One region of the Tumebacillus amylolyticus genome, then DNA from elsewhere that is predicted to be linked to it. Evidence: predicted binding sites of a transcription regulator. Region 1 holds the regulator's gene; the other holds the start of a gene.
The links. The regulator Rex, encoded in region 1, represses fermentation and respiration genes when NADH is low (regulators of the CRP and FNR family bind a similar motif). The targets are predictions, from matches to a motif close to TTGTGAAATATTTCACAA.
Positions count from the first base shown of each region.

Region 1 (4,173 bases):
ATTTGACTTTTTTCCACGTTGGGTTGTACTCGCCGAGGTGGTATTTCCCCGCTCGTTCCTTGGCGACGATGCCCTCCATCCCCTGCTCTTGCATGACGCGAAAAAGCGCCGTGCCCGACTCGTGGCTGTCCACCAGCTTCACGTTCGGGCCCGGCTCCAAGATGTCTGCGAGACGTTGCTGACGACGGGACAACGGCTCGTCCAACAACCACTTGCCGTCTGCGTACAGAATGTCCCAGACCATGTAGTACGCCGGACGGGTTCGGCTCAACGCCAACGCCTTGTCCGCGCTTTTGACCAAGTCCCGCTTGAGAGCGGCGGAAAAAGAAGGCTTGCCGTCCTCGCCGAACCCTACGATTTCTCCGTCCAGCACCACGGATTTCGAACGCACCTGCTCAGGAAGCACGGCTGTCAAATCCGGGTACTTCAATGTATGATCTCGCAACTTTCGATTCACGAGCCGCACGCCGCTCTCGTCCAGATAGGTGAGCATCCGCACGCCGTCCCACTTGATCTGGTACAGCCACTTGGGATCGTCGAACGGCTCGTCAACTTGCACCGGCTGCATCGGGACGACCGGCTCGATCATTCCTCCGCCGCCGCTTTGCGCCGACGACGTTTCGGTTTTTCTCCTCCGGCGGTGCCCGTCGTGGAACCCAAGACTGCGTGTAACACCGAGACGTTGTCTTGTTTCGAAGGAGTTGCTATTGCATCCACGGGGCCGGTGTCGTTGCCGCCGACGACCCTTTTTTCCGACTCTTCCGCAGATGTTGTGGGGCGCGAGGTGTTGAGGGATTGTTGCAGGGCTGCCATGAGGTCTTGAATTTGATCGCGTTGCGGCGCTTGGGCGGTGGTGATTTCTTGGCCCTCCACTTTCTGTTCGATCGCTTCCATCAACGCAACACGGTACTCATCGCGGTACTGCTCGGGATCGAACGTCGTCGCGAGGCTTTCGATCAACTGCTTGGCCACCCGCATCTCATTCTCATCCACCGTCCCGACAGCCGGGATCGCCGGCAATTGCGTCGTGGAGCGGACCTCCTCCGGGTAGTAGATCGACTCCATCACCAGCACGTTGTCGTACACCCGCAGCACCGCGAGCATCTGCGCCGAACGGATGATCACTTTCACCACCGCGATTCTCCCCGTATCCAACATCGCTTGGCGCAACAGGGCGTACGCTTTTCCACCCGTCTCTTCCGGCGCGAGATAGTAGCTTTTGTTAAAATAAATCGGGTCGATCTCCGTCAGCGAGACGAAGTTCAAAATGTCGATCGTCTTCGTGCGCTGAGGTGAGATTTTTTCCATGTCTTCCTCGCTCATGATCACGAACTGCCCCGACTGGTATTCGAAGCCTTTCACGACTTCCTTCCACTCGAGCTCTTCTTCACAGTGCGGGCAGGTCCGCACATTTTTGACCGGAGTTCCGCACTTTTCGTGGAGCATGCGGAATTTGATGTCTTTGTCCTCTGTTGCTGCGAACATCTTGATCGGGATGTTGACCAACCCGAAGGAGATCGAGCCTTTCCACATCGTGTGCATGTCGCCACTTCCTTTTCTCGCCGTGTCGATTTGCACGTAGTATGTGGAAAAAAAGAAAAAACCCCTCATGATTCCGCCATGAGGAGTTTTTTCCTAGTCAATATAATACGCAAGCGTCTGCAATTCGGTCGTCAAGTCGGCGTTGCGCACCGAGACGTGCGTCGGCACGCGCAACGACACCGGCGCGAAGTTGAGAATGCCCTTCACCCCGGCCTCCACCAGTCGGTCGGCGACTTTTTGCGCTTCGGTGGCCGGGACCGTGATGATTCCGATCAAAATGTCGCGCTCCCGCACCATCTGCTCCAACTCGTCCAACGGCTGGATGGTGAGGGTCCCCACCGACGTGCCGACTTTGTCCGGAGCGTTGTCAAAAATGGCGGCAATCGAGAGCTTCTCCTGCGTGAAACGGTTGTAGTTGGACAGCGCAATCCCCAAGTGACCCGCTCCGATCAACGCACAGTTCAGATGGCGGTCGATCTTGAGGATCTGCTTGATCTTCTCCACGAGGTAGTTGACTTCGTAGCCGATCCCCTTGCGTCCAAACTCACCGAAGTACGCGAGGTCCTTGCGGATCTGCGCCGGGTTCATGTCGAGTTTCTGACCCAGTTCGTAGGAGGAGACCGTGCGGATGTGCAACTCTTGCAGTTCCTGCAAATAACGGAGGTACACCGGCAGACGGCGTACGACCGCTTCGGATATTTTCGGCGTTTTCAACAGGTTCTCCCTCCCAACTTCCTCACAACTCCCGCACAATGTGTTACGAGGAGAGTTTGTTCAGATTCTTGGTCGAATAAAACGCCATCAATTTTCGCTTGACGCGGCACAGCGCGTTATCGACCGCTTTGGTCGTCGTGCCCATCTCGTCGGCGATTTCCTTGTAGGTGTTCTGGTTGACGTAGAGGGTCAGCACGTGGAACTCAAATTCCGACAGCGAGTCGGACAGTTCCTTGCGCAACTCTTTCACTTGTTCGCGCACGAGAAATACATATTCAGGATCGCTCGCCAGCGGACCCGGCAAGGTGTCCATGAGCGTACGGTCTGCATCTTCCTCATACATCGGTCGGTTGAGGGAGAGGTAATAGTTCAAAGGTTGGTGCTTCAAACGCATCGCCGTCTTGATCGCGGTGATCAACTGACGGGTGATGCAGATCTCCGCAAAGGCACGGAACGGAATTTGCCGTTCCAATTGGAAGTCGCGGATCGCTTTGTAGAGGCCGATCATGCCTTCTTGAATCAAATCTTCGTTGTCAGCGCCCGCCATAAAATACGAGCGTGCTTTCATTCGTACCATCGGGTAAAACTTCTGCAGGATTTCCTCCACCGCGTCCGAGTCGCCTGTCTGGGCACGCAGTACGGTATGTTCCACAGTATCCTCATCGCTCACTTTGGGGACGGACATCATCTTCTGGTTTTTTTCGATTGCCGTTAACACTGCGATCACCTCGGACACAAGCTTTTAAAAACTCCTATGCCCTCATCCTATCGTTTTTTCTGCAACCCCGTCAAACACCCAAATTCGCCAATTTGACGAAATTAGCTTCGTTTTCTACCCCTCGATACATCTCATTCGACATTGCTGAACATTCGATGAAAATTCCGAAAACAATGTCGATTTTTGTCGAATAATAGAAAAAGAGAGTGCGTAAAGCCCCTCTCTTTATAAGTTTCAAGATTCAATCTGTTAGCGGAGTCTTTAACCAGTTATAAACGGTCTTCAGCACTTCGCGTTCTGTCCCGTTGTATACCCAAGGCCCCGGCAACGAGCGGATAAAATGTCGTCCGTAGCGGGACTCGGTGATGCGGCGGTCGTACACGACGATGGCCCCGCGGTCTCGCTTGGTGCGGATCAGGCGGCCGAAGCCTTGTTTGAAGCGGATGATCGCTTGCGGGACGCTGTACTCCATGAAGGAATTGCGGCCTTCGCGCTCCATTTTCTCCGTGCGGGCTTCGACGACCGGCTGGTTCGGCGGCCAGAACGGGAGACGGGCAATCACCAGCAGAGACAAGTCTTCGCCGGGGATGTCCACCCCTTCCCAGAACGAGTTGGCACCGAACAGCACCGCTTTGGGATGGCGTTGGAATTCCTGCACCAAGCGATGTCGCGAAGTGGAATCGACACCGTGAGCGAGGACGGTGATGCCGTGTTCGGCCAGCATCGGTTTGACTTTGTGATAGGTTTCGCGCAACATGCGATGCGACGTAAACAGCACGAGCGCACGCCCTTGCGACACGCGGGCGAGGTTTGTCAGCGACTCGGCGAACGATGTCGTGAACACGTCCTCGGCGACCCCTTTCACCGGCAAACAATCGGTGGGGACGCAGAGCAGCGCTTGTTTTTTATAAAGGAAGGGCGAGTCGACTTGCAACGAGAGCAGTCTCCCCTGTTCCTGTGATTCGTAGAGGCCGAGTTGGTGGATCGCATACTTGAAATCTTGGTTGATCGTAAGCGTTGCCGATGCGAGGACGACGCTTTCCTTTTTGGAAAAAAGGTGTGCGTTCAAAAGCGGCCCCACGTCGATCGGTGCCGAGTAGAGGAACACAACCGGTCGCATCGATTTGTCGTCCGCTTCCATCCAGAGCACAGACGATTCGCTGCCGACGGAGCGCAGGAAGTACGCGAGGTCTTGCCAG
Region 1 covers NZ_JAEQNB010000006.1:134,847-139,019, reverse strand. Annotated here, with positions in the region: gene JJB07_RS18375 (ATP-dependent DNA ligase) at 1-589, opposite strand, end outside; gene ku (non-homologous end joining protein Ku) at 586-1,542, opposite strand; gene JJB07_RS18365 (redox-sensing transcriptional repressor Rex) at 1,636-2,256, opposite strand; gene sigH (RNA polymerase sporulation sigma factor SigH) at 2,300-2,992, opposite strand; gene dinG (ATP-dependent DNA helicase DinG) at 3,216-4,173, opposite strand, start outside.

Region 2 (4,173 bases), on a different contig from region 1:
AGGAGACGAGTTCTAATACAGGATAATCCAAAAATCCGTGCAAGTCGAGTCCGTTTTGTGCATAACGTGAAGAAAAAGTGGAGGTGGTACCCAACATGATCACGCCCCGCAAAGTGTGGCATCCCTATGTAAGTCCCTTTGACCCCTGTCCGCCGATGCGTTGCAAAGTCTACGAGACCCCTCAAAACATCTACCTCCAAGTGCAACCGCCGAACCTGCAACAGTTCGATCCGATGACTGCGCTCAAAGCCGGAACGCTCTGGCCCGTCTACTATAATTCCTACGACGGACGACCGAAGATCGAGGAGGAGAGCAAGAAATGAGTGAGCACAACAAATTGCCCGAGTCCTACTACCGCCTGCTCCACGACCTTCAGGCGGTCGATTTCGTGCTCGTCGAACTCACCCTCTACCTGAACACCCACCCCGACGACGCAGCGGCCGTCGAGCAATTCAACGTCTACGCCGCCAAGAAACAGCACCTCAAAGCCCAGTTCGATGCGGAATTCGGACCTCTCCAACAGTTCGGCAACTCGCCGGTCGGCGTGCCGTTCACTTGGAAAGAAGCTCCGTGGCCGTGGCAAGTCTAGAACTCAGGAGGCGAATCTGACGTGTGGATCTACGAAAAAAAGCTCCAATACCCGGTGCGAGTCTCCAAGTGCGACCCTCGAATGGCGAAATTTCTGACAGAACAATACGGCGGCCCGGACGGCGAACTGTCTGCAGCCCTGCGATACTTAAACCAACGCTACACCGTGCCGAGTAAAGTCATCGGCGTCCTCAACGACATCGGCACGGAAGAATTCGCCCATCTGGAAATGATCGCGACGATGATCTACAAATTGACCAAGGACGCGACGCCGGAACAGATGGTGGAAGCTGGCCTTGGCGATCATTACGTCAACCATGACAAGGCGCTGTACTACCAAAACGCCTCCGGTGTACCCTGGACGGCTGCGTATATCCAAGCGAAGGGCGACCCGATCGCCGACCTCTACGAAGACATCGCCGCCGAGGAAAAAGCCCGCGCCACCTACCAATGGCTGATCGACATCACCGACGACGTGGACATCAAAGACTCGCTGAAATTCCTTCGTGAGCGTGAAATTATTCACTCCCTGCGCTTCCGGGAGTGCGTGGAAATTCTCAAGGAAGAGCAAGACCGCAAGAAAATCTTTTAGCCCTCGCAAAAAAGAGCACTCGTCCGCTATTGCGAACGAGTGCTTTTTTTCAAAGCATAGACGACCAGCGCCGCTCCCAACACGAGCAGCACGTCCTTGCCGACGTCGACGATCCCGACAGGCGTGGCTTCGGTCGGGCCGAAGCAGCCGCACCCATACGGCATAATTGTACCCCATTTCGAGATCATGACGCCTGTGAACAGCAACGAAAGCAAGCCGATGCCAAGCCCGGCCCAGAAAGCGGTCGGCTTGAACAGCATCGCCGCGCCGAGGACGAACTCCACGAGCGGCAATGTGACCGCCAACGGTTTGATCAGCCCTTCCGGCAGCAGGTCGTAGGACTTCAAAACCAAGCCAAACGAGTAGACATCCAAGATCTTCGTGACCGCGGAGTAGAGAAAAATCCCCCCGAGCACCACTTGAACGGCGAGGATGAACCAATACCAGAGCCCGCGAGACTTACTGGGCGCTGGCGAAAAATTCGCTGTAGACCGATGGGTCGCGTTGTCCGTCAATGCGAGAGACCTCCTTGCCGTCCTTGAAGTGAATCAGCGTCGGGGTGCCTTTGATCGCGTATTGCGTCCACGCGTCGTGCTGGCCCTCAATGTTGACCGGGAACATCGGTTTGCCCATTTTGTCCGCGAGCGGGACGAGGAACGGCGAGACGATTTTGCAATGTTCACAGCTCGGTTGGTAGTAATACGCGTAAAAATCGTCCTTGGCGCTGACTTTGGTCGCCAACTGCTGGAGCGTGACTTCCTTGCTGTACAAGTTCGTGGTGGCGACTTGCGTGTTGTCAAAATTGTCGGACAGGAAGGTCGCAGCCACGATGAGCGCAAGCACGACGACGATGGAACCGAAGATCCACGGCAGGCGGCTTTTGCGCTTTTGGTCCTGTGCATGTTTGAGTTGTTTTTGTACGCGTTTTTCGAGATTGCTCGGTTTTTTGCTCATAAGCGTCCTCCCAGTGGCGTTGTTTGTACGTGGAGTACATAACGCTCTTTCTCTGAACATATGTCTTATTTGTTCGACATTTCCTGCGGGACATCCTGCTTGTGAAACTCTTCACAAAGTTGTCACCCCAAGGGGCGATCCCCCGATTGTTTTGCGAGATCGTCAGGGAGTATCCTGAGGGCAGAACCACCGAATGAGAAGGGATGTGACCGGAATGGACCTGATTTTCAGCCGTATTCTGACCGGAACCACGCTTGGATTTCATATCTTTTTTGCCACGCTCGGCGTCGGCATTCCCGTGTTGATCAGCCTCGCCGAATTCATCGGCCTGCGCAAGCGCGACCCTGAGTACCTCCTGCTCGCCAAACGCTGGGCGAAGGGGTTTACGATCCTCGTCGCCGTCGGCGTTGTCACCGGAACTTGCATCGGGTTGCAGATCAATTTGCTCTGGCCGAACTTTATGAAACTGGCGGGCGAGGTCATCTCGCTGCCGTTTATGATGGAAGCGTTCGCGTTTTTCCTCGAAGCGATTTTCCTTGGCATTTATCTGTATACGTGGGGGCGATTCAAGAACCCTTGGATTCACTGGTCGTTTTCGTTGCCCGTTATCGTAGGGTCTTCGTTGTCGGCAGCCCTGATCTCGACGGTCAATGCGTTTATGAACGCGCCGGCCGGGTTCAAGTTGGTGGACGGCAAGTTGACGGAGATCGACCCGATGGCGGCCATTCTCAATCCGGCGACGCCGAGCAAACTGTTCCATGTGCTCTCCTCGGCGTACTTCATGACCGCCTGCGCGTTGGCGGCGCTGACCGCGTTCTACCTGCTGTTTCGCAACCGCCGTCTCACCTATTACAAAAAAGCGCTCGGCCTCACCCTGTCCGTCGCGCTTCTCGGCGGGATTCTGACGGCGGTGGCGGGAGACGTGTCCGCGAAGTTCATGGCGGCGTACAACCCCGAGAAATTGGCGGCGGCAGAGGCGCTTTTTGAAACGGAAAAAGGAGCCCCGTTGCTCGTCGGAGGCTTGGTGGATGCAGAGAAGCAGACCGTTTCGTACAAAATCGAACTGCCCAAAATGCTCTCGTTCCTCGCGTTTGGGAATTTCAATTCAGAAGTGCGCGGTCTGAACGCATTTCCCAAAGAATACCAACCGCCCGTGTTCATCCACTACATGTTTCAAATCATGGTGGCGTCCGGCGTGTACGGAATCGCGGTGTCGGCGCTGTACCTGTTCGCTTCTTGGCGTCGATGGAAGCTCGCGACGTCGAAGTTGTTGCTCTGGCCGATCTTCCTGCTGGGTCCGATTGCGATTGCGGGGATGGAGCTCGGGTGGATCTTTACGGAGATCGGTCGAAAGCCGTGGATCATCTACGGCGTGATGAAGTTGGAAGACGCGGTAACGACGATGACGGGGATTCGCGGGTACTTCCTCGCGTTCCTCGGATTGTATCTCTTCATTGGGATTGCGACGATTTGGGTCATGGTGCGCTTCTTCCGCAAGCGTCCGGTCGATCGTGATCCGTACTACCTCGAAATTCACAGCGACGGAGGTGTGCCGCGATGAGCAAGCCGGAGATGGCGATATCGATTCTGTGGATGTTTCTGTTCTGCTACATCATCCTCGCTTCCATTGAATTCGGGTCCGGCTTCCTGCTGTTCTGGGCACGAGTTCGCAAGTGGCCGCATGAAGCGGAGGAGATGATCGAGAGGTATCTGTCCCCGTTCTGGGAAGTGACCAACGTTTTTTTGATCGCGTTTATCGTCGGGTTGGTCGGGTTCTTCCCGTCGGCGGCGTACTATTATGGAACGGTCTTGCTGTTGCCGGGGTCGATTGCCCTGATTCTGTTGGTGTTGAAAGGGACGTTTTTCGCGTACTGTCACTACGCCAAAGTCCGGCATTGGGCGTACTACTTGCTGCAAGGGCTGGCAGGTCTGCTCTTGCCGATGGTGCTCGTCTCGTTGATTCCCGTGTCGGAGGGCGGCTTCGTGACGGAGGTGGACGGCAAGTTGGTGCTGCTGTTCGAGAAAGTCATGACGTCGCC
Region 2 covers NZ_JAEQNB010000002.1:126,232-130,404, forward strand. Annotated here, with positions in the region: gene JJB07_RS07505 (spore coat associated protein CotJA) at 96-323, shown strand; gene JJB07_RS07510 (spore coat protein CotJB) at 320-589, shown strand; gene JJB07_RS07515 (manganese catalase family protein) at 611-1,180, shown strand; gene JJB07_RS07520 (MauE/DoxX family redox-associated membrane protein) at 1,207-1,695, opposite strand; gene JJB07_RS07525 (thioredoxin family protein) at 1,640-2,134, opposite strand; gene JJB07_RS07530 (cytochrome ubiquinol oxidase subunit I) at 2,349-3,695, shown strand; gene JJB07_RS07535 (cytochrome d ubiquinol oxidase subunit II) at 3,692-4,173, shown strand, end outside.
Region 2: the regulator Rex is predicted to act here: its motif matches at 2,234-2,251, upstream of JJB07_RS07530 (cytochrome ubiquinol oxidase subunit I).